2 linked regions of the Xanthocytophaga agilis genome follow. The protein of the gene in region 2 interacts with the protein of the main gene of each other region in a pairwise test. Links are inferred from orthologs where the notes say so. Each region holds a gene or a part of one and is shown on either strand. Other genes may lie near its edges.

Region 1 (11,343 bases), on a different replicon or contig from region 2:
GGGTATTCATGCATTTACAAGTTAGAATGTAAAAATACAAACAAAAAATGTCAGGTTTGCTGCCTGACATTTTCATTCTCCGAAATAAGTATACTCTATCCTAAGTTTAATTTCTCTTTAAGAATATTAGCTACATATAATCGTTTTCCCCTTTCCCGGGTACTGGTACGATACCATAAATACGCAACAATACTGATAGCCAGATAAGGCATAGCCAGCAAAAACAGAATGCCTTTGTTTAATCCAGACCCAAGTGTTGACTCACCACTACTTAGATTTGATTCAACAGAAGCACGACACATAGCGCATTGCGCCTGCACATCTGGGGTAGAAAAGCCAATCAATAGAAGCATTGCAGCAATCCAGATTATTGCACTTTTTTTCATACTGTTTCTTTTAATTCTAAATGGGAAAATTAAGGTAGCCCACAAATATTAACTATAATATGGACTAATCATCAGATAAACAATTACTCCTGTTACTGATACATATAGCCAGATAGGATATGCCCACTTCACAATTTTTTTGTGACGATCTATCTGATTACTTAACGCATAATAGACCGCTAATAGTACAAATCGTACCACAACAATTGATAAAACAATGTGACTTATCAATAAAAAGAAGTATACAGATCGTACCCAACCTTCTCCACCAAATGGCGTAGATGCATTTGAGATATGGTATAATACATAACTAACCAGAAATACTGATCCAAGTATAAAGGCAATTAACATGATAATACGGTGAAGACCAATGTTTTTTTGCTTAATAGCAATCAATCCAATAATCAGTGCTATTGAAGTTATTGAATTAATGACCCCATTGATATGCGGTAATGTTTTTGTCCATAGTCCCAGATCAATTCGCTGACGGATACCCAGCAACACCGCTACTGCTACAGGAATAGCAATAGAAAGTATGTTGATCAGTTTCTGATAGGATTTTTGCTGTTGATGTGTGATTGTGCTCATTATCTCAAAAACCAGTAGTTAAATATAAAATAATAATCTATGTCAGAATAACTTTATGGCAGTCAGATTTAGAATTATTGTTCGTATTCCTGTAATAGAATATCTATTTCTGTAATCAGACGGTCTACATCTTTTCGATTTGTTCCATTGTAGTATCCACGAATCACGCCTCCTTTATCAATCAATACAAACTTATCTGTATGAACAAACTGGTCCTCCAGATTCTGTGCTGTCGGATCATTTTCTTTAGCAGTGACAAAATAACCATATTTAGCCAAATGATAAATCTGAGGCTTATCCCCAGTCAGCAATTGCCACTTATCTGTTTTGATATCGTACATATCTGCATAGTTTCGCAAGGCGGGTACTGTATCATTCTCGGGATCGACAGAAAAAGAAACAATCTGTATTTCCGGATTATTCAGAAAACGTTCCTGTACACGGGTCATCTGGGATGACATCTTTTTACATATTCCCGGACAACGTGTAAAGAAAAAATCGGCGACAACAACTTTTCCTTTTAGCGAGGCTCCTTTTACCTGCTTACCGTCCTGATTGGTTAGCTTAAAGTCGGGTACAGTATGAAATAAGGTATCTGCAATCTCTTTTCCTTTCACAATTTGCTTTCCTACTTTAACTTGTCCACTAGCTGAGTCAATAACAGGATAATACCGGCCAATGGAGTAATGGTTCTTACCGGAGTTGCGTAGAAACAGAAATAATAAAGCCGGTAATGCCAAAAGGATCAGCAATATACCGGCTTGTTTAAGATTTTTCATTCTAAAGATATTCGGGTGATTTTATCGGATAGAAACAGTATAAAGGATAAATTTTTATACTGCTGCTAAGTTACAAACTCTATTTCATTAAACAGAGTTTCCGAAAAATCTAAAAACGTATATTCTTATTGAAAGAATCGCAGTTCAAAGATAGAACTTCCTTCTACCAGCAATGCGACCAATAACCAAACTACGAAAATCAAAGGAATCAGAATAGACCAGATCAACATCTTCACTTCCCCTTTCAAGTGCATAAATTCTGATACTATAAAGAATGCCTTTACAATCGTTAAAGCTACGAACACGGCTACTTTGAAAGTATGCCAATGTGTAGGAACCATAAATGCAATAGCGAATTCCAAAACAGTGATTCCCAGCAAAATCCAGAATGTACGCCAGATAGCCTGCGTCTGTGCTTTTGGAATTTCGCGGTGTGGTGTATCTAAAGCTTCTGTTGCCATATATATCGTTTCTATAAAATATTAGTAATTACTTAAATCTTCCCTACAAATAAGATGTACAATTATTGACAGGAAAGTGGATAAAATCTAAAAATTATACCAGATAGAAGAAGGTAAACACGAATACCCATACGAGGTCTACAAAGTGCCAGTACAAACCTACTTTCTCTACCATTTCATAATGTCCACGACGATCGTATACACCCATGGTTGTGTTATAGAAAATAAGGATGTTCAGAATAACACCACTAAATACGTGTGTACCATGGAAACCTGTAATGAAGAAGAACAGGTCAGCAAACAATGGAGGTCCATATTGGTTTTCTACCAGATTAGCACCAACCACTTCTTTTGTAATCCATTTGCCATCTGAAAAAACTTTCATCAATGTACCATGTCCTTCTGTACCTGTAATGAAGTGAGTCCATTCCCAAGCCTGGCATCCCAGAAAGGTAAATCCACCCAGAATAGTCCACAACATCCATTTTTCAACATCTTTCTGATCCATACGGTGACCAGCTTCTACAGCCAATACCATAGTTACAGAACTCATGATTAGAATAAACGTCATTATACCTACAAACACCAGCGGTGCATGCAATCCATGAAAAAATGGAATAGCGTCAAACACATGATCAGGAACGGGCCAGTATTCTGTAGAGAATGAAAATTCTGCACCATGTTGCTTAGGATCATAAGCATGAGCACCAAAACGGTTCAAGCCATAGGTAATCAATAATGCAGAAAATGTAAATGCGTCAGAAAGCAGGAAGAACCACATCATCAACTTGCCATAGCTGGCTTTCATCGGCTCCATGCCTCCGCCCCATAACTTTTTAGAAGAAACTTCTTGTGTTGCAACTGTTGCCATATCAGGAGTGTAAAATATAAATTGTATTTGGTAAATAGCGTATTCTAAAACTGGGTCAAAAATAATATCTTTTTTGAAATGAAAACTGTATTCTTCACACTTTTCAGTTTATATCAATGTACCTTTTTCATTTCCCGGCAAAAATATATTCTATCTTTTTATATCCTATATAAATCTGTTAATGATTTATTAAAAGGAAGATAAATAAATATACCCAGAGAAAATCAAGGAAGTGCCAGTAGGTAGTACACATATCCATCCGGTTCATGGCTTTGGCATGAATTTCATCCCGGAAGGTAGCAATCAGCACTAACAGCAGAAACACAATCCCTGTTACCAGGTGGAAGATGTGCAATCCGGTCATAATATACAGAAAAGAGCCAGAAGGATTACTGGTAGCTCCTCCTAACCAAATGTGTCGTTGCTGTAAATCCTGCCATCCAATGTATTGAGCAACAATAAATGCCACCCCCAGCAAGAATGTAATAACCATAGAAATTTTCAGCATTCCCAGGTTATCTTTTTTAGCAGAGTAATGAGCCCATTGCATTGTTATACTGCTTAACAGGATAATTACAGAGGAAGTCCAGAAAACTTGTGGTAATTCAAACTCCAACCAGTTTCCATCTCCTTTCCGTACAATATAGGCACTGCTCATCGCAGCAAAAATCATAATTATACTTACGATAAACAACCACAAAGCAAACTTTTTAGGGTTCATCGAAAGCGTCTCCTGAGGTTCCTCAGGAATCGCGTTATAGCCTGAAATTTCAATCTTCTGTGACATATCCTTACAAATTCAGTTATATTATTGAGTAAGTTTCTACTTTTCTTTACTTAACAAATTCTTTTTAGATTTTATCCAATAAGAATGCAATCTGTACAACGGGTAAGTATAAGAAAGACCCAAACATCATTTTCAATGCAGCTTTATCTGTTTGCGTACGCATCAGATGGAAAGTTTGAGCAAGGAAAAGAATTCCACAAACCATAGCAATAATAGCAGAATTGATACCTGTCATACCTAATTTTAATGGCACCCAGCTTAAAGGCAGTAAGAACAATGTATAAATCATAATCTGTACTGCTGTATCAAAGCCTTTTTCTCCCTGTGCCGGTAATAATTTGAATCCAGCCCTACGATAATCCTCATCTGCTACCCAGGCAATAGCCCAGAAATGAGGAAACTGCCAAAAAAATTGAATTGCGAACAAAATACCTGGCTCCCATCCAAAATGATTAGTAGCAGCCAGCCAGCCAATCATAGGAGGAAATGCACCTGGAAACGCACCAACAAACACTGCTACAGGTCCTACTCTCTTAAGCGGAGTATATACAAACCCATACAGAATAAATGATACTAAGGCAATACCTGCTGTTTTATAATTAAATGCTGTAATAAAAATGAACATAGACAAAGCCAACATCAGGATTACAAATCCCCAGGCTTCCGAAATACTTAACCGGCCTGTTGGCAAAGGACGTCCGGCAGTTCTTTTCATCAGCTTGTCCAGTTCCACTTCTTTTATCTGGTTTACTGTATTAGCAGCAGAAGTAATTGCATATCCTGCTACTGCAAACAATGCAAAATGCACCCAGTCAATAGGTCTCTGAATACCCAACAAATAGCCAAAACTGGATGAAAACACCACAGTCAACGAAAGTCTGAACTTGGTTAGCTCAAAAAAAGCTTTCAGTTTGCCTGCAAAACTTATATCAATACTCGAATCAGATACAATCATTATTAGATAACTTCTACTTAACTTTTACAGTTTGGTTTAAATCATTTCTGGTTTTAAAACAGGCTGTTCCTTTTTAAGAACCCCATGAGGAGGATTAATAGCAAGAAACAAGATAAACTGTATCCCTATTGCTCCTACAGCTAAAAATAAATGTATAGGTTGTAAGAAGGCAGGAATACTAAAATATGCCATACAGGCCCCTGTAATTACTTCTATAATAGTTATCGCCACTAATACTTTTGCCCATCGCTTTACCAATGTATCTGAAGAAACATATTTCTTCAGGAGAAAAAGCAAATAGACATTGCTGACAAGAACCACCAGAGAAAATGAACGATGAATATAAAATACCCATCCTAATTGTTCAATCCATTCATTGCGCATTAGATGCTGCATTTTGCTGATTACAACATCTATCGCCTCTCTCACCCGTGTCCCTAGAACGATCTGAACCAGCGATAAGAAAATAACCCATACCAGAAATGCGTTAATTATTTTCTTTTTTGGTATAGATTGTAATTTTCTTGGTGTACTAAAAGACCGGATAACTACATAAATCAATAACAAAGCTATTGCAATAGCCAGAATCATATGAATGGTTATCGTTCCCGGAAGAAGGTTTGTTGAAACAATAACAGATCCGAGCCATCCCTGAAAACCTACCAAAAACAAGTTGAGAAGACTTATAAAAGAAATAGTCTTGTCTCGTTTCCAGTAAGAAAACGACAGGACTGTTGTTCCAGCGATAAATATTCCTACTAATACACCAAACAATCGGTTTACATATTCAATCCAGGTTTTTACCGGATTAAACTCTGCTTCGATATAAATAGATGGATCCGATAAAATCCTGTTTCCTACTTCCGTAAAACCTAACTTATCCAGATATCCGGCAAGCCTTTCATTCTTTTGCTTACGCTTTTGAACATAAGTATCCTTATAATCAACTGGAAGTTGTGAAGAATCTGTAGGAGGAACCCAGCTACCAAAACATTTAGGCCAATCCGGACAACCCATTCCCGAACCTGTTGTTCGAACAATACTCCCAATGGCAATCAATAAATAGACAAAAACAACAGTTATAATACCCCATTTCTGGAAAGCATTATAACTGTTGTTTGAAAATTTACTCATGATATTAATGTGCTGATTTTACTTCTGGTGTATCTGTGTATAATTCTTCATCGTCTACTTCGTGCGGCAGATTCGACTCAGGAGTTGCAGCATATGGTACAGTTTGAGGAATAAAGTCTTCCTGCGCACCTGGCTTGCTGTAATCATATGGCCAGCGATAAACTGTAGGAATTTCACCTACCCAGTTACCATGTCCTGGATTAACAGGAGCAGTCCACTCCAACGTTGTAGAATGCCATGGGTTCTGAGGAGCTTTTCTTCCTTTGAAGATACTATAGAAGAAGTTGAAAGCAAAAATCAGTTGAGATGAGAATGTTACGATAGCCGCAATACTGATAAACATATTCAGATCAGTAAAGGACTTAGAGAAATCAAAGTTTGTGAAAGAATAATATCTTCTTGGGAAACCAGCAATACCGATGTAGTGCATTGGGAAGAATACCATATACACACCGATAAATGTCATCCAGAAGTGTACATATCCTAATTTCTCATCCATCATTCTTCCGAACATTTTAGGGAACCAGTGATACACACCAGCCATCATTCCAAAGAATGACGCAGATCCCATTACAAGGTGAAAGTGAGCAACAACGAAATAGGTATCATGTAATTGAATATCAATAGCAGAGTTTCCTAATGCAACACCTGTCAAACCACCTGAAATAAACAAAGAAACCAAACCGATTGAGAACAACATAGCAGGTGTAAACACGATATTACCACGCCATAAGGTTGTAATATAATTGAAGGCTTTCACCGCAGAAGGTACCGCAATAATCAATGTAAGAAACATAAATATTGATCCAAGGAATGGATTCATACCTGTTACGAACATGTGATGAGCCCATACAATGAAAGATAACACCATGATAGCCAACATTGAGACAATCATTGCACGATATCCAAAGATAGGCTTACGAGAGTTAGTAGCAATAATCTCAGATGTAATACCCAATGCAGGTAACAATACGATATACACTTCAGGGTGTCCTAAGAACCAGAATAAGTGTTGGAACAAAATTGGGCTACCACCTCTGTTATCCAAAGCCTGACCAGCTACATATAAATCCGACAGGAAGAAACTTGTATGAAACTCGCGATCAAAGATCAGAAGTAATGCAGCAGAGAAGAGAACAGGAAATGACAGAAGTCCGATAATTGCAGTAATGAAGAACGCCCATACTGTCAATGGCAGACGAGAGAATGACATACCTTTTGTACGTAGGTTAATTACAGTTGTAACATAATTAACCCCTCCCAGTAACTGAGATATAATAAAGAAGGCCATACTAACCAACCATAAAGTCATCCCCAATTCTGAGCCTGGGTTTGCTGTTTTTACAGCGCTCAACGGAGGATAGACTGTCCAGCCACCCCCTGCAGGGCCTGTGCTCAAGAACAATGAACCAAACATTAATACACTAGATAGGAAGAAGAACCAGAATGATAACATATTCATGAATCCTGAAGCCATATCACGTGCACCAACTTGCAAAGGAATCAGATAGTTACTAAATGTACCACTCAAGCCAGCTGTCAATACGAAGAATACCATGATCGTACCATGCATAGTCACTAATGCCAGATAGAAGTTGGCATCCAGTTTCCCAGAATCATCGATCCATCCTCCTAGTAAAGGTTTTAACCAAAAAAGCTTTGCTTCAGGAAAACCTAACTGAATACGAAACAGAATTGATAGAAAGCCACCAATAAATGCCCAAATCAAACCTGTGATTAAATATTGTTTAGCAATGACTTTGTGGTCCTCACTAAAAACATATGAACGTATAAAACCTAACTCGTGGTGTTCGTGCTCGTGGTCATGATCATGGCTGTGAGCATGAGCGCCGTCATGAATGTCAAGATTTGCTGTTGCCATAAAATTTAATTGCTATTTCTGATAGAGAAACAAAATCCATTCGCAGTTTGTCCCTAAAAAAGATACGTTATAACAGGATAATTCTTAGCATACTGCTATGCTACAAACAAATACTACTTAGCTACAGGTACACTTGCTACAGCTGGTGCAGCTGCAGAGTCAGCAGGAGCAGCAGCAGGTTCACCACCTTCTTCAGGACCTACAACCTGTAAAGCTTTTTCTTTTAGATTAGCAGGAACCAGTTTCAGATAATCACGGTTCTGAGCAAGGAACGGCTTACGATTAGCAACCCATTTCACATAATCTGCTGGTTCATCTACAACAACCAGTGTACGCATAGAGAAGTGACCGCGACCACAAACCTCAGTACAAGCTAGTTCATAATTAAAGTTAGGGTTGTTTAGTTCCGTACGCATTTCTGCAGTCGTTTTTTCAGGAACAAACCAGAAACGAGTCTGCATACCAGGAACAGCATCCATCTTTAAACGGAAGTGAGGCATAAATACGCTATGCAATACATCTCGTGCGTGGATTTTTAACAAAACAGGCTTTCCTTTTGGAATATGTATCTCAGTTGATGTAAAATCATCAAATGAATTTACGTCTGTAAAGTCGATTCCTATTTCATTTGTCGCATCAATCAAACGATAATCATAACGTCCAAGCTCAGACTTGCTTTGTCCCAAAACAGCTTGTTTATCACCAGGATAACGCACAATCCAGTTAAATTGTTTTCCTACCAGTTCAACAACCACTGCATCTTCTGGCGCATCTTTCATAATATCACGCCATACCCACCATCCAGAAATAACTAATGTTGTTAAAACAATACCGGGGATAATCGTCCATACTACCTCCAGATTATTGTTATGAGGATAGAATGTTGCCCGACGCTCTTTTTTGTATTGATATTGAAAAGGGAACCAGAATAAAAGGATATGTGTAGCAAAGAAAACTGCTCCAATTACCCCCATAGTAATCCAAAATAAATTATCTGTTTCCTTTCCATGAGTAGAAGAAGCTTCTGGCAAAAGAAACTGATCTGAATAAAATGAGATCCAGATAGCCAGACCAAATCCGATGAACAAAAAGACAGGAAACAAAGCAGCATTTACCTTGTTGCTTGTTCCTACTCTTTCATCTGCTTTTTTAGTAATAGAAATCAGAGATTGTACTCTGAAGACTGTCACTAAAATCGCAATAATTAATAATAGCCCTGTGACAATAATTGCAGTTATCATGATTTACAGAATTTGGTATAATTGATAGAATTATAACCGGTATTTTCTTGTATATAAAATCTATTTTGGAAACAAAACGAAAATTATTGATTGTGATGTAAGCTTTCTTCCAGCATTGGGTGATTTTTAGCAATCAAAGGAGCTTTAGCTAAAAACGTTCCAATTATGAATACAAAAACGCCTGCATAGATAGCAATTACACCCAATTCCATAAATCCGATTCCACCATCATCACCCAACATAAACGGAGTCATATTCAGGTAGAAATCCAGCCAATGACCTGCCAGGATACCCCATGCAACCAGTTTTAGGAATGTCATTTTACGTTTCGATTCTCTGGTCATCAATGCCAGGAATGGGAACAAGAAGTTAACAAGCAGATTTACAAAGAACATACCTTTGTATTTTCCACCAAATCCTTCAAATACTTCGTTAAAGTGATTTGTTTCTTCAGGAATGTTTGCATAATAGATCAACATAAACTGAGCAAACCAAACATATGTCCAGAAGATACTGAATGCAAACATAAATTTCCCCAGATCATGCAAATGGTTTGAATTAACCATCTTAAGGTATCCTTGCTCTTTCAAATATATAGTCGCTAATGTAATTGTAGCCAGACATGCTACCCACCAGCTTGCAAAAGTATACCAACCATACATTGTACTGAACCAGTGAGGATCAGCAGACATTGACCAATCCCATGCAGCCATTACAGAAGTAACCGCAAAGAAAATAATAAATATCGCAGAGAAAACAATGTTTCTGTCATATATCTCCAATCCACCTTCTATATCTTCTTGTAAAGATCGCTTACGAATAATAGTAAATAAAACAAACCATACTACAAAGTAAACAACCATCCGAGCCATAAAGAACCCAAAGTTCAGATACCAGGTTTTAGAAGCTAGAACCTCGTCAAAGTTAGGACTATGCTCATCAGCAATCCCTTCTACCGTCCAGTGAAATAATCCATGCCCATGAAAAATATGTGCAACATCAGCACCAGCAAGCAGGAAATAAACAACCATTAATACGCCTGAAACTGGCAGAAAAAAGCCAAACGCCATTGGAATACGCAGAATCAGACTTGACCATCCAGCCCATGCCGCATATTGCACTGCAACAAAGAATACACCACACAAAGCAATCCCTGTAAAATAAACATTGTTGATCCACAGGTTTGCAAAGAGGCGTTTCAGCCATGACGCTCCATGTTCTGCCGCAGCTCCGGCATGTTCAGCAGCAGCACCAGCATGTTCGCCATGAGCTTCATGTCCACCACCTGTAGCCGCCAGAATAATGCCCAGAATAACCAAGGCAAATCCTACCACCACTGCAATAATTGCATTCCGGCGGATTCTAGGATCAAAAATATATTGCTCGTCTAAATTATACGAAACCGAATGATGTTCAGCCATTGTAATAAATAGTGTATTGTTTATTGTTAAATTGCTGAATAGATAATTTTCAATCTATTTGCAGCGATTTGAGATCTAACTAAATTCAACAAAGAGACGCTCTTATTGCTGCTTTTGCAGTTCGTGTACGTATTGTACAATTTTCCACCGCTCAACAGGATTCACTTGTGAGCCATGAGGCCACATACGTCCTTTACCATAGGTAATTACATGAAAGATATGTCCATCATTCATATCTTTATACCCAGAACCACTATAGTTTGGTACACCTTTGAATACTTTCCCGACTGTACCATCCCCTTTACCAGTTTCACCATGGCAATGCTGGCAATAACGGGTATATAATTCCTTTCCATCAGCCAGAGTTTGTTCTGTTTGAGGAATTGGATTCTTTAGTGTTCTTTCGGCAATGCCAATACTATCTTTAGGAATATTATAGATCATTAAATCTTCCACAAAGGTACTATCTTTTCCAAACTTTGTCTGGTAATTACGTCTCGCTACAGTTCCTGGAACAGGAAGCCACAAATTGTTACCGAACTTGTTATAGGGATTCTTAAAGCTCGCTTCTTGCCGGAACGGCTCATAAGAAATAGCATGATACATGTTGGGAGCATATTCTGTACCCGGATCATCATGATCACGTTGACAAGCAACAGTGAGCAGTGCACCTGCAATAAGACTCAAAAAGGTTACTTTTCTAAGATGATTCATATACTTGAAACAGAATCGAAATAAGTCTGTATAATATCGTTAAAAGCTATAACTATTCTCAATTAATCTAAATCACCAGCCTTAACCAATTTGGTTGAGACTTCTATAGCCCCGTAATTTTTTA
Region 2 (11,239 bases):
AAACAGCCCGAAATGCAGGTATGAAGGCTATTATTCTTACTACAACCCATAAAGCTGAGGAATTTTCATCTATCAGTAGTGTGATGAAGTGTGTAGACAATTATAAGTCTATCAATCTAAAAGAAGAACTGGCTAAGCTGTAATTACTATCAATACAAATCCAACAACTAAAGTCCAATACAAAGAAGTGGTTGTTCTAATGATACAATAATAAGTGTAGTTAGCTAAAACCACTTCGCTATAAAATGTAGTTCTATTTTTTACCAAAACCCTAATACCAATTTACCAATGAAGTTTTTTATTGACACAGCAAATCTGAAAGAGATTCAGGAAGCTCAGGATCTGGGCGTGTTGGATGGCGTAACCACAAACCCCTCTCTGATGGCCAAAGAGGGTATTACCGGAAAAGAAAATATTCTGAATCACTACCGGGCTATCTGCAATATTGTAGATGGAGATGTAAGTGCGGAAGTAATCTCAACAGAGTTTAAAGGAATGGTGGAAGAAGGCGAATTGCTGGCAGCTCTGGACCCAAAGATCGTTGTGAAAGTGCCGATGATCAAAGATGGCATCAAAGCCATTAAATATTTTTCACAAAAAGGGATCAAAACCAATTGTACACTGGTATTCTCTGCCGGACAAGCTTTACTGGCAGCCAAAGCAGGAGCTACCTATGTATCTCCGTTTGTAGGCCGTTTGGATGATGTATCTACAGATGGGTTAAAACTGATCGAACAGATTCGTCTCATTTATGATAACTACGGATATGCCACTCAGATTCTGGCCGCTTCTGTACGTCACCCTATGCATATTATCAAGTGTGCAGAACTGGGATCTGACGTAATGACCGGACCTCTGAGTGCTATTACTGCATTGATGAAACACCCATTGACAGATTCTGGGTTGGAGAAATTCCTGAAGGATATGGCTGGCAAATGGTAAAAATACGCCTGTAGTGGATGAAAGATAGACATCCACTACAGATTTTTAATCACTTATACACCTTTACACCTGTTACACCTGCATGAAAACGTTCTCTCAGATATTTTTTGCTACCCTCTTGCTGGGTAGTATGGCACTGGTATCCTGTGACCAGAAAAGCAAAACTTCAGAAAATCAAGACTCCGTAAATGTAATGGAACAAACCCCGAAAGCCGGAATTCAAAAAGATGCTCCTTTTGGCACATTGCCTGATGGCAAAACTGCCGATCTGTATACCCTCCGCAATGCTTCTGGTATGGAAGTGAAAATTACCAACTATGGTGGTACTATCGTTTCCTGGACTGCTCCTGACAAGGATGGTAAATATGAAGATATAGTATTGGGATGTGACTCTCTGGGTGGCTATCTGAAAGGTGTACCGTACTTTGGTGCATTGATTGGACGATATGGCAACCGTATCGGAAAAGGTAAATTTACGTTGGATGGAAAAACCTACACACTCGCTACTAACAATGGCCCCAATGCATTGCATGGTGGTAAAGTAGGATTCGATAAAGTGTTGTGGGATGCAACTCCAGTAGAAGGAGAGGAGCCATCATTGAAACTGACCTATGTGAGCAAAGATGGCGAAGAAGGATATCCCGGTACATTGACTACCGAAGTAACCTACCAACTAAAGAATGATAACTCTCTTCAAATCAGTTACAAAGCTACTACCGATAAACCTACAGTTGTCAACCTGACTAACCATACGTACTTCAACCTGACAGGTGGAGTAAAACGTGATATTCTGGATCATGAGGTAACGTTGTATGCCGATAAACTGGTACCTGTAGATAAAGGCCTGATTCCTACTGGTGAGTTAAAACCTGTAGCCGGAACTCCTTTTGATTTCAATACGTCTACCAAAATCGGAGCACGTATCAATGATTCTTCGGATGTGCAGATTAAATATGGTTTAGGATACGACCACTGCTGGGTATTGAAAGAGTCCAAAGATTCTCTGAAACATGTAGCGACTGTTTACGAACCAACTAGCGGACGTGTACTGGATACATACACTACCGAACCTGCTGTGCAGTTCTACACTGGTAACTTCCTGGATGGTACCATTACTGGTAAAAATGGTATAGTATACAAACACCGCTATGGTTTCTGTCTCGAAACAGAACACTATCCGGATGCTCCAAACAAGCCTTCTTTCCCAAGTACAGTGCTTCGTCCCGGAGAAACGTATGCAACTACAACTGTATACAAGTTTTCTACTAAGAAATAAACTTTGGCAGAGTTTAAACATTCTGCTTTACTAAGGAAATACGCGTAGTTTGGTATATAATCTATATACCAAACTACGCGTATTTTTTATTTATATTTCTCCTACCAATAGTTGCTTCTATTCCAAAAAATTCTTTCCCTATTGAGGAATTTCTGTCTTCATGAAACTATTTAAAGTCTGGTTTGTTGGTGTACCACATACCTTGTTACTTTTTTGTCATATTACTAGCTGCTAAAATTAATGCAAAGTGGGAATGGCCTAAACATACATGTAGAAAGTATTGCTGGAAGATGGTAAAAATTATTTTATTGAAATTGAAGAGTCACTTTATTTGAAAATATTTTAACGAAGAGAAATAACTTTTATTGTTTTTTGCAAGTGTATATAAACTACAGAAGTTTCTTGAGTTGCTTCTGGTTTCACCACTCTAATTTAGTATGATTGCATCATTTCCTTCGCTGGCAGCTGCTTTTGCTGCATACCCCAATTGTATTGGGATTCAACTCCATGAATATATTTATCATTCCCTTGTTATTGAGTATAGGCTGGCTTTAGCTGGCCCGGACAACATTTATTTTCAGGATATTACTATTCTATCAACTGATCAGGATTTGCTGGAACAAGAGATAATGAGTCAGAAACATTGGCAGGTACTGGTTTTGTTAATGAGGGGTTCAGTAGGATATCTGACAAGAAGAATAGCCCCTCAGATTGGTGTATTTAAAAATTTAAAGGAACTGACAATTGAATTTGGCTGTCCGGAATATCCGACCTTTCCTGTGTGTTTGAATGGATTACCTATGCTGGAAAAATTATCTGTTCAGGAGGTAACCGTAGAGCTTAGTGAACAACTAACTCAAGTAAAGAGCTTTTCCCTAAAAAAGGGTAAGCTATCGCAACTGGAAGAACTCCTGTCTTTCCTCAACCCGGATGTTCTGACCTATCTGGCTATACAAGAAACAACGCTGACTGAGTTGCCTGAAAGTATTGTCCGGTTTACACAATTGGAAGTGCTGAATCTTGGTGAAAACAAAATAAAAGTGCTACCGGAAGGAATTATGCAGATGGAAAAGTTGAAAAAGCTTTCCTTGTATAATTCTCCTCTTCAAAATGTAGGTGGGGTGAGTGGTGCTGCTGTGCTCAAGTTGATTCAGGAATGTAGCAAACGAAAACTTTCACAGTCTGTAAGGGCAGTGTATCTGAATCTTTTCCAGAATAATCTGACCAGTGCGGATAGTATGTCAACAGAGGATTTGCTACATGCACTCAGTTTTGGCTTACTAAATGAAAGGGCAATGCCACTGTTGGAAAAGCGGATAACATCACCATTCCAGAAGGGAACAGATCTTTCCAGACAGCAGGTGTCTGTACTCGGAAAAATGAAAGGATATTCTTCAGAAGAAATCATAGAGCAATTCAAAAGAAACAACATCCAAGCTACCGATAGACTTACCCCACAAACTACCCTGGTGTGTATAGGAGAACAGCTCACACAAAAGCAGACTGAAGAGATTTGTAAACGAAAACTGCCTATTGCGTTGCCTATTCATGTACGTGATTTTTTACAGAAGCTTGAAGTTCCCTATTTGGTTAAATCAGAGGATTCTGTTCATGAAAACCTGTTACGGCTGATTAGCTCCCTGGATGAAGACAATACTAAACTAGCTGCTCAGATCATGTTGGCAGGTGGGATTCCGGAGCCATTGTTGTATCCGGTTTTGTTGCTGAATGCACTGAGAGGAAAGGGGTATAGTATCCATTTTAAAAAAGTGCTGGAAAAATATCTTCCCCGTGAGCACTATGAGGTGATTAAGAAACAACAGAAAGCTGGTTTTTATAAGACTGTAGATGAGTTGTTTAAAAATCCTCTTTTTAGTGCCATAGAAACAGCCAAGGCAGGATTGTCTTTGTTTGCACTGGATGAGCGGACCCGAAAGGTGGGTAACAATAATCAAAACTTCTACCGGCAATTTCATTATATCGTTAAACGTTGTTTTGTAGCAGGTGGCGATCCTGCCCGACTGGCTTATCAGGCACAACTGGAAGGTACTACACTCAATGTCTTGTTTTCAGATGACAGCTTCTTTGGCAAATTTAAACTGCCTGTTGAAATTCTGGAGTTTAAGCAGATTGAAAAAATCATCTGTGCACAGAGTGTGATAAATGAGGTGGCAACAAATCAGAAAACACTGAAGAAAATGAAAAATCTGAAAGAGCTAACTCTGTTTCATTTTACTGGCAATAGTAGTAACTACTCAGATGTGGCGTATCTTAAAAAGCTAGAGGAAGATGTGGTTTTGCTCAAACAAAACTTTCCACATGTACAGATAACCCTACAGACTTATTAATAAAAGTATACTGACAGAGGGATAGATAACAAGTCTGGAATTTTATCTCATGCGCATAGTTCTATGGAATTTTTTGTTTTGACCTGAACTATGCGCATAATATTTTTTGCGGTGAATTCTGATCAAACACCACTCATGCGGTGAATTAAACGCATTGACAGTTTTGCGGTTTATTGATGGCAAAAACTTTTTTGATTCGGATGACTTGAATCTCCTCTTCTAATTGTCTTGTGCTTATAACTATGCACAAGTCTTCTTCATGCTACTAACTATGCGCAATAAATCTACTATCAAAGAAAAAAGCTGGCTTACCATCTACAAAATGCTGTCAATATAAAGCCAAATACCTCTGAAAAGCCACTTACTGCCCTCTTACCACTCGAAATCCTGTATCTCTACTGTGGTAGGATTACGCTTGATAACCCTGATTTTTTGATTGAATACATCAATTCTCCATTCTGTATCTTTTCCGAATTCAGTGATTAGGCGTTTTCCCTCTCCATTTTTCCGGAAACTCCATAATTTGTTAATTTCTTTGGTCTTATTAAACTGACAAACCAATAGTCTATCCAAAGTTTCACGTTGATCTATGGATGAGTTGTTCTGTATCTTACTGCTACTATAATTAAACTCAATTCGTTTTCCCTCCTCCACATACGACGATTCAAACAGGAAATGGGTAATTTCTTCTTCCTCATGTACTGTGTCAAATAAATACCTGGTTTTGCCGGTGTTGATTTCGTAGACAGCAATATTACTCAATAAGGAGCGGTCATATTCCTCCTCTTTTTTGCCGCCCATTAAGCCTTTGCTTTTTTTGAGAGGGTTAAGTGAGAAATAAAAAATATTAAGTTTTCGATCGTATTCTTCTATACTGCGAAAATCGGTATATCCCATTTTAAAACTCATGATTTTTGTACAAGTAGCTAGTTGATTTTTGACAAACTAAACAGTTTTCCTGTTACTAGGCATATTGCCTGGTTATAAACCTTTATTGATAATAGCCTTATCAATAAAGGTGTTTCTATTTTGAATTTATATCTTCATCAATCGTTCTACTGCCCGTTCCAGTGTTTCTTCTTTCTTGGCGTAGCAAAAGCGTAAGAGTTTGTTATCAGTTTTGTTATTATAAAAAACAGATAGAGGAATAGTGGCTACGCCAATTTCTTTGGTCAGACGAATGGCATAATCGGTGTCAGACTCATCCGTAATATGTCCGTATGATGCCAATACAAAGTAACTGCCTCGGCTAGGCAGTAAAGAGAAGCGGGTTTGTTGCATCAGGTTCACAAAGAAATCCCGTTTCTGCTGATAGAATTGAGGCAAAGACTCATAGGGCTCTGGATTCCTGAGGTATTCGGCCAGAGCAATCTGAAGAGGGGTGAAGGACGAAAACGTCAGGTACTGGTGCACTTTCCGAAACTCGGTTGACAGTTCGCGAGGGGCTATACAATAGCCTAACTTCCATCCGGTAACATGATAGGTCTTGCCGAAAGAAGAGATTACAAAGCTTCGTTCCCGTAATTCTGCATGTCGTAACACACTCTGATGTTGTTGCCCATCAAAGATAATATGCTCATATACTTCATCACTGATCAGATAAATGTTCCTATCTCTCAACAGAATTGCCAGGAATTGCAAATCCTTTTGTGTCAGTGTGGTGCCGGTTGGGTTGTGTGGTGTATTGATAATAATGGCTCGGGTACGGCTGGTAATGGCATTTTGCAGTTGGGAAAAGTTGATTGAAAAATCATCGGATGACAAGGACACAAATACCGGAATCCCTCCGTTAAGTTCAATAGCAGGTACATAACTGTCGTAGCAAGGCTCCAATACAATCACTTCATCGCCCGGACTGACAATGGCACTGATAGCAGCATACAAGGCTTCTGTACCTCCGGAAGTAACTGTAATTTCGGTATCAGGATTAGGAGCATACCCATACATACGTTCTGTTTTGATGGCAATTTGTTCCCGTAACTCAATGGTACCCGGCATAGGAGCATATTGATTGTATCCATCCTGCATTGCTTTGGTTACTAGCTGAATAATATCCTGAGAAGCGTTAAAGTCCGGAAAGCCTTGACCCAGGTTAATGGCCTTATGCTCCTGAGCCAGTTTGGACATAACAGTAAAGATGGTGGTGCCTACATTGGGTAGTTTGGAAGAGAGTATGTTGGATTGTGTATGGTTCATCAGAAATGAAAAGTTAGTACACAAAAATAATGGTATTTAGCAGATTGTATATAGGCTTATGTTTTCTATAATTGAATAAGTGGAACGCATCAAATGACCTTCTTTTTATAGATTTGGTAAAAGCTTTCATCTTTGCCTCCTGTAAGTACAAGAATCCATAAAAAGCAATATACTTCAACATTCCTCTATATTTCTCCCGAAGGTGTAAAAGTTGTTTTTTAATCTCACTCCATTCTGTTTTAAGTTTTTTATATATTTTCACAAGTTTTAGTAATGTGGGGATAGTTTTACCGTTTTGTAAACTTATCAATCCAGTATTTTGCTCTCGCAGTATCCAGTAATCCATGAGGTTCTGGGTAATTTTCCTCAAGAATACTGATAACAGTATTTCCACAGGGATCAGTTTTTATTCCAGGATACTTTTTTTCTAATGAATCTAATCGTTCTCGATTGATCTGCTTTAATTTTTCAGTAGGTAGAGAATCTGTTCTAACATAAAATAATGGATCTATATAATTATTGATAAGCACCAGTTTTACATCCACTAATTCATTCACATTTTTGGAATAAATATCTTCTTCTTGGGCTAAAATTAATTTTTGAGGGATTTCTTTAAAAAAGAGAACCTTTCGTCTAGTAACGCCATTTCTAGGTAAATGATATGAATAATAACATATCAGGTAAGAATATGAGTTTTTTTTATTAGAGTGTTGCCAGAATTCATTGACGAGTAGCTGCGCCTCAAATGAATCCTTGGATTTTCTAACGGTAGAGTCCAGATTCAATTCATCCACAGACATAAAATGTAGACTTTTGCGAGAAGAGTCTGTTTCTGCAATGATTTTATCCAGACTATTGGAGGAAGTACAAGATGAGAATATTAGTAGAATTATACTTACTGATAGGAATGGTTTCATTGATGCAAAAGAATAATCTGATCAGATAGACGTTGTGTTAGATATATACGATTCAGAGTTATAAAATTTTCCATAAATTTTTTTGGGAGTTTTAAATCTCAAGAATCAATGTTGATATCTGCTTTCATTGTATCTGATTATCCTATAGGTATTTATAGAACAGAATAAGTTATCTGTTTAAACCAACAAAAATCAGTTTGAGCAAATATATTTCTGACAGAAGCCAGACATGTTGTTTCTACGTTTGTCTGGCTTCTTCTCTTTCTTAACGAAATTGACAGGATGGCATTCGTTCTTTTAGGATATCAAGATTTTCAACCCTATTTGTTTTTAATTCCAGAGATTCCAATGGGAGGGTTGAGAGGCTTAATGGAAGCTTGTGTAAATTATATTGAAAAATTACCAAATGTTTCAGATTTTTCAATTGGGCAATGGATTCTGGAATTTCAAGTATCTTACTATGGTAGATAGTCAGGTTTGTCAGGGATGTTATATGAAGCATCTCTTCAGGAAATGAAGTCAGGTGATTGCCTTTAAATGTGATTTTCCGGATGGTCGGTTGTACCTGCTGGAGTAAAGTATTGGCTTCCTCAGTTGTGAGAGCAGCTTTTAGCTCTAGTTCATTCGTTTTTGCAAGCCATTCAGGAGTGGTTTGTTCAATATAGAGCTGGCGACGGGGATCATTCGCATCTGAGTGTTCCATAAAGTAGTCGCCTGCAAAACAGTTTTTTATCACCTTTTCCTTTTTGAGCCAAACCAGAAAGGCCATAGACGCTGTATCCAGACCTGGAAATTCTTGTTGGTATTTGTAGATCTGAAAACGATTGTAACTATACCTGGATGTATCATCAATTATCTTTGCCTTGTGAGCAAGTGCCTGAAGAATTACTCCATCTGTTGTATTTTTCTTGATAAGCTGTCTAGCTTTGGCGCGAGTATCTGGATTATCTGAGGTTTTGGCAATGACCAGTAGATCTATAATCAGTTCAGCTGGTACACCTGTCGATTCAAGTAATTGTACTCCTAGTGCTTCATTGAGCGACTCCGGACTACGCAAAAGCTTCAGTACAGATTCGGTTGAATTATCTGCCCGCCCTTCTTCGGATAAGAGATACGGTTGTTCAACCTGATTCAGAAAGTCAGTCAGTTCTTTTTCGCTAAATAGAAAATAATTCTTTTGGGTATTTCCATTCTCCGGAAACTTAGGCGAGCTTCCGACCAGTATATGAGTGACTTTATCAGTTAATGAACTGCTGTACCCAATATTGGCTGCAGTCAGTTTGTTTTTGATATCTGTCTTTTTATAAGAAGTATTGCCCAGAATGGCTACTATATCTCCTGGTTTTAATGGTTTGTCTGACAGAGACTGGTACTTTTCATTAAACACAAATATGTTTTCAATTAGTGCCTGATGCATAGGGGCATAATTGATCGAAAAACCTTCAAAAAATACCTGTTGAGGCCGATTTTCCAGCCGTTCCTGATGGAAGTTATTTAGATACACATGCAGGTAAATTTTGCGCTTTTCCTCGTCCATATCCGAATGCTGGTTTTCTGCCAGATGTCTAAATGGATAAAACCAGTTAAAAATCTCAGGCTCCAGTTGTCTGGGTGCAAATTGTGTATCTGTGGCATGTGTGCTTACTTTCCATAATCGGGTAAGTTTGTACAAGTCGATTGATAAACGTTGAATGCCAGTTCTTGAAATTTCTATTGAGCCTAATTGGGTACACTGGCTAATAGTAGAGGGCAGACTTACAAGTTGTGGACTATCGGGTAGTTCTAAATTTGTCAGATTTTGCAGATTGCCGATGCTTTCCGGAAGTTGAGAAAATATACCGCTAAGAGTCAGAGACTGTAGTTTACTTAGTCTACCAATACTTTCTGGAATACGTTGAAGTGATTTTGGGGTTATCACTTTTAGCATTTCAAGGTTTTCACAGTCACCTATTGTATCAGGAAGGTCAATAAGTGTTTCATTTATATCAATTGTTTTCAGGTGTTTAAGTTTTCCTATTTCCGATGGTAAAGTGGTAAGTTTATTCTTATCGGTACTGAAACCGTGTATATAAAGTAATTCCAGGGAGTCGAGTCCGCCTATTTCAGAAGGTAGTTCGGTCAAATCACCAAGGTTAATATAGAGAGTTTTCAGCTTTTTGAGATTACCTATAGAAGAAGGTAGCGTTTCAATTGGATACCAATCTAGTTTCAGTTCTTCCAGATTGGCTAAGTTTCCTATTGATTCCGGAAAGGGCAGGACTTCTTTCGTTCCAGGCTTCAGCTTCAGTTTTCTTAACTTCTGTAGCTTGCCAATAGCAGGGGATATACCAAAAGGATCAGATTCCTCACTAGCCCACGAACCGGAACGTACTTCTATACTCTCAAGTTCGGTGAGTTCACCTATTACGTCAGGGATTGATTGAATAGGTAGGCGATTATTTATCTCTAATTCCTGTAATTTTTTTGAAAATGAAAGCTGGGCCGGAAAAGAAGGAAGTTTCGGATTTTCGTACAAAGAGAGTTTTGTAAGCTTGGGTAAACTTTTCAGAATCAACAGATCCTGAAGTTCGTCACATCCACCGATTTTAAGTTCTTGCAGAGAGGAAAGATCAGATACCAGTGACGGCAGCGAAGTAGCTTGAAAGGATATAATCCACAGTTTTCTCAATGAAGTGAGCCTTGGGAGTATTTCCGACAAATGTCCGTCATCCTTGAAACTCCTAAGGGTAAGTTCTTCGAGATTGGAGAGGTTGCCAAAAGATAACGGAAGTATACAGACAGCTCTGGATTCGATCTGAAGTTTTTTGAGATTTTTTAACTGTCCAATATCCTCTGGTAATGTAAGTAATTGCTCCGCACGATTAATTTCCAGTTCTTCCAGATTGACCAGTTGACCAATAGGAGGCATCTGCTTGCCTGTGTAACCAGAAATAGCCAGCTTGGTAAAATGAGTAATTTCCGGATAGATACTCTCCAGGTCCTGAGAAGAAGCTTTGGTAATAAGTCCTTTGTCATATTCATGAAGTAACTTATCCCGATCTTCCGTATAATAGGGTTTAATAGAATACATTGTATAGATGTCGTTACGTGCCTAAAATTTTAACCGAGGTATAGTCAATATCCTTGTGCTTACAAGTAACTAAAGTGTGAGATAAAATAAAGAGTAAGATGGTAGAAAATATAAGGAGGTAATATTGAGGCAAAAAATAGAGTTAGTTTACCAAAAGAGGGGAATTGGTGAAAATAAAAAAACAATAAAACCCAGCCTTCTACTGACTGGGTTTTGAAAAATAAAAAAGCAAATACCTTTAGGCTTTTTTCCATTTTATGCTACATCCGATGGCTTTGGCAGATGGAGTAGTAACAGCTTTGCCTTGAAGCAATTCATCCACTGCTTCTTCTACATATTTCTTGGTGGCTTGTGAGGCATCCTGGGAGTTATTGTCAATAGCTCCGATATAGGCCACTTTAAATTTATCGCCTTCTTTTTTTACCACAAAAACATGTGGGGTATTGGTAGCACCAAAGGTTTGGGCTATAGCCTGTGTTTCATCAACCAG

The links.
Region 1: the proteins of QNI22_RS01290 (region 2) and QNI22_RS08725 interact in binary tests that used the Escherichia coli proteins (3 or more experiments, as listed by UniProt). The link is inferred for Xanthocytophaga agilis from one-to-one orthologs.

Annotation. Positions count from the first base shown.
Region 1 is NZ_JASJOU010000002.1:445,690-457,032, forward strand. The notes cover bases 5,405-8,373. They hold QNI22_RS08725 (cytochrome c oxidase subunit I), read right to left. Parts: upstream 7,844-8,373; coding sequence 5,966-7,843; downstream 5,405-5,965. Other genes in these bases: QNI22_RS08720 (COX15/CtaA family protein), read right to left, coding at 5,405-5,961; QNI22_RS08730 (cytochrome c oxidase subunit II), read right to left, coding at 7,957-8,373. Also shown: QNI22_RS08680 (precorrin-2 dehydrogenase/sirohydrochlorin ferrochelatase family protein), read right to left, coding at 1-10; QNI22_RS08685 (hypothetical protein), read right to left, coding at 96-386; QNI22_RS08690 (DUF420 domain-containing protein), read right to left, coding at 435-974; QNI22_RS08695 (SCO family protein), read right to left, coding at 1,049-1,753; QNI22_RS08700 (cytochrome C oxidase subunit IV family protein), read right to left, coding at 1,879-2,214; QNI22_RS08705 (cytochrome c oxidase subunit 3), read right to left, coding at 2,309-3,085; QNI22_RS08710 (cytochrome c oxidase subunit 3), read right to left, coding at 3,264-3,872; cyoE (heme o synthase), read right to left, coding at 3,937-4,827; more of QNI22_RS08720, read right to left, coding at 4,864-5,404; more of QNI22_RS08730, read right to left, coding at 8,374-9,084; QNI22_RS08735 (quinol:cytochrome C oxidoreductase), read right to left, coding at 9,168-10,505; QNI22_RS08740 (c-type cytochrome), read right to left, coding at 10,608-11,219; QNI22_RS08745 (DUF3341 domain-containing protein), read right to left, coding at 11,282-11,343. UniProt on the Escherichia coli protein: Cytochrome bo(3) ubiquinol oxidase is the terminal enzyme in the aerobic respiratory chain of E.coli that predominates when cells are grown at high aeration.
Region 2 is NZ_JASJOU010000001.1:338,366-349,604, forward strand. What follows is about bases 4,683-7,547. They hold QNI22_RS01290 (pyridoxal phosphate-dependent aminotransferase), read right to left. Parts: upstream 6,763-7,547; coding sequence 5,602-6,762; downstream 4,683-5,601. Other genes in these bases: QNI22_RS01285 (hypothetical protein), read right to left, coding at 4,939-5,475; QNI22_RS01295 (hypothetical protein), read right to left, coding at 7,050-7,547. In the rest of the region: QNI22_RS01265 (HAD family hydrolase), read left to right, coding at 1-143; fsa (fructose-6-phosphate aldolase), read left to right, coding at 289-942; QNI22_RS01275 (aldose epimerase family protein), read left to right, coding at 1,025-2,218; QNI22_RS01280 (leucine-rich repeat domain-containing protein), read left to right, coding at 2,656-4,566; more of QNI22_RS01295, read right to left, coding at 7,548-7,562; QNI22_RS01300 (leucine-rich repeat domain-containing protein), read right to left, coding at 7,945-10,749; QNI22_RS01305 (thioredoxin family protein), read right to left, coding at 10,988-11,239. UniProt on the Escherichia coli protein: Shows aminotransferase activity with methionine and histidine as substrates, and to a lesser extent also with phenylalanine.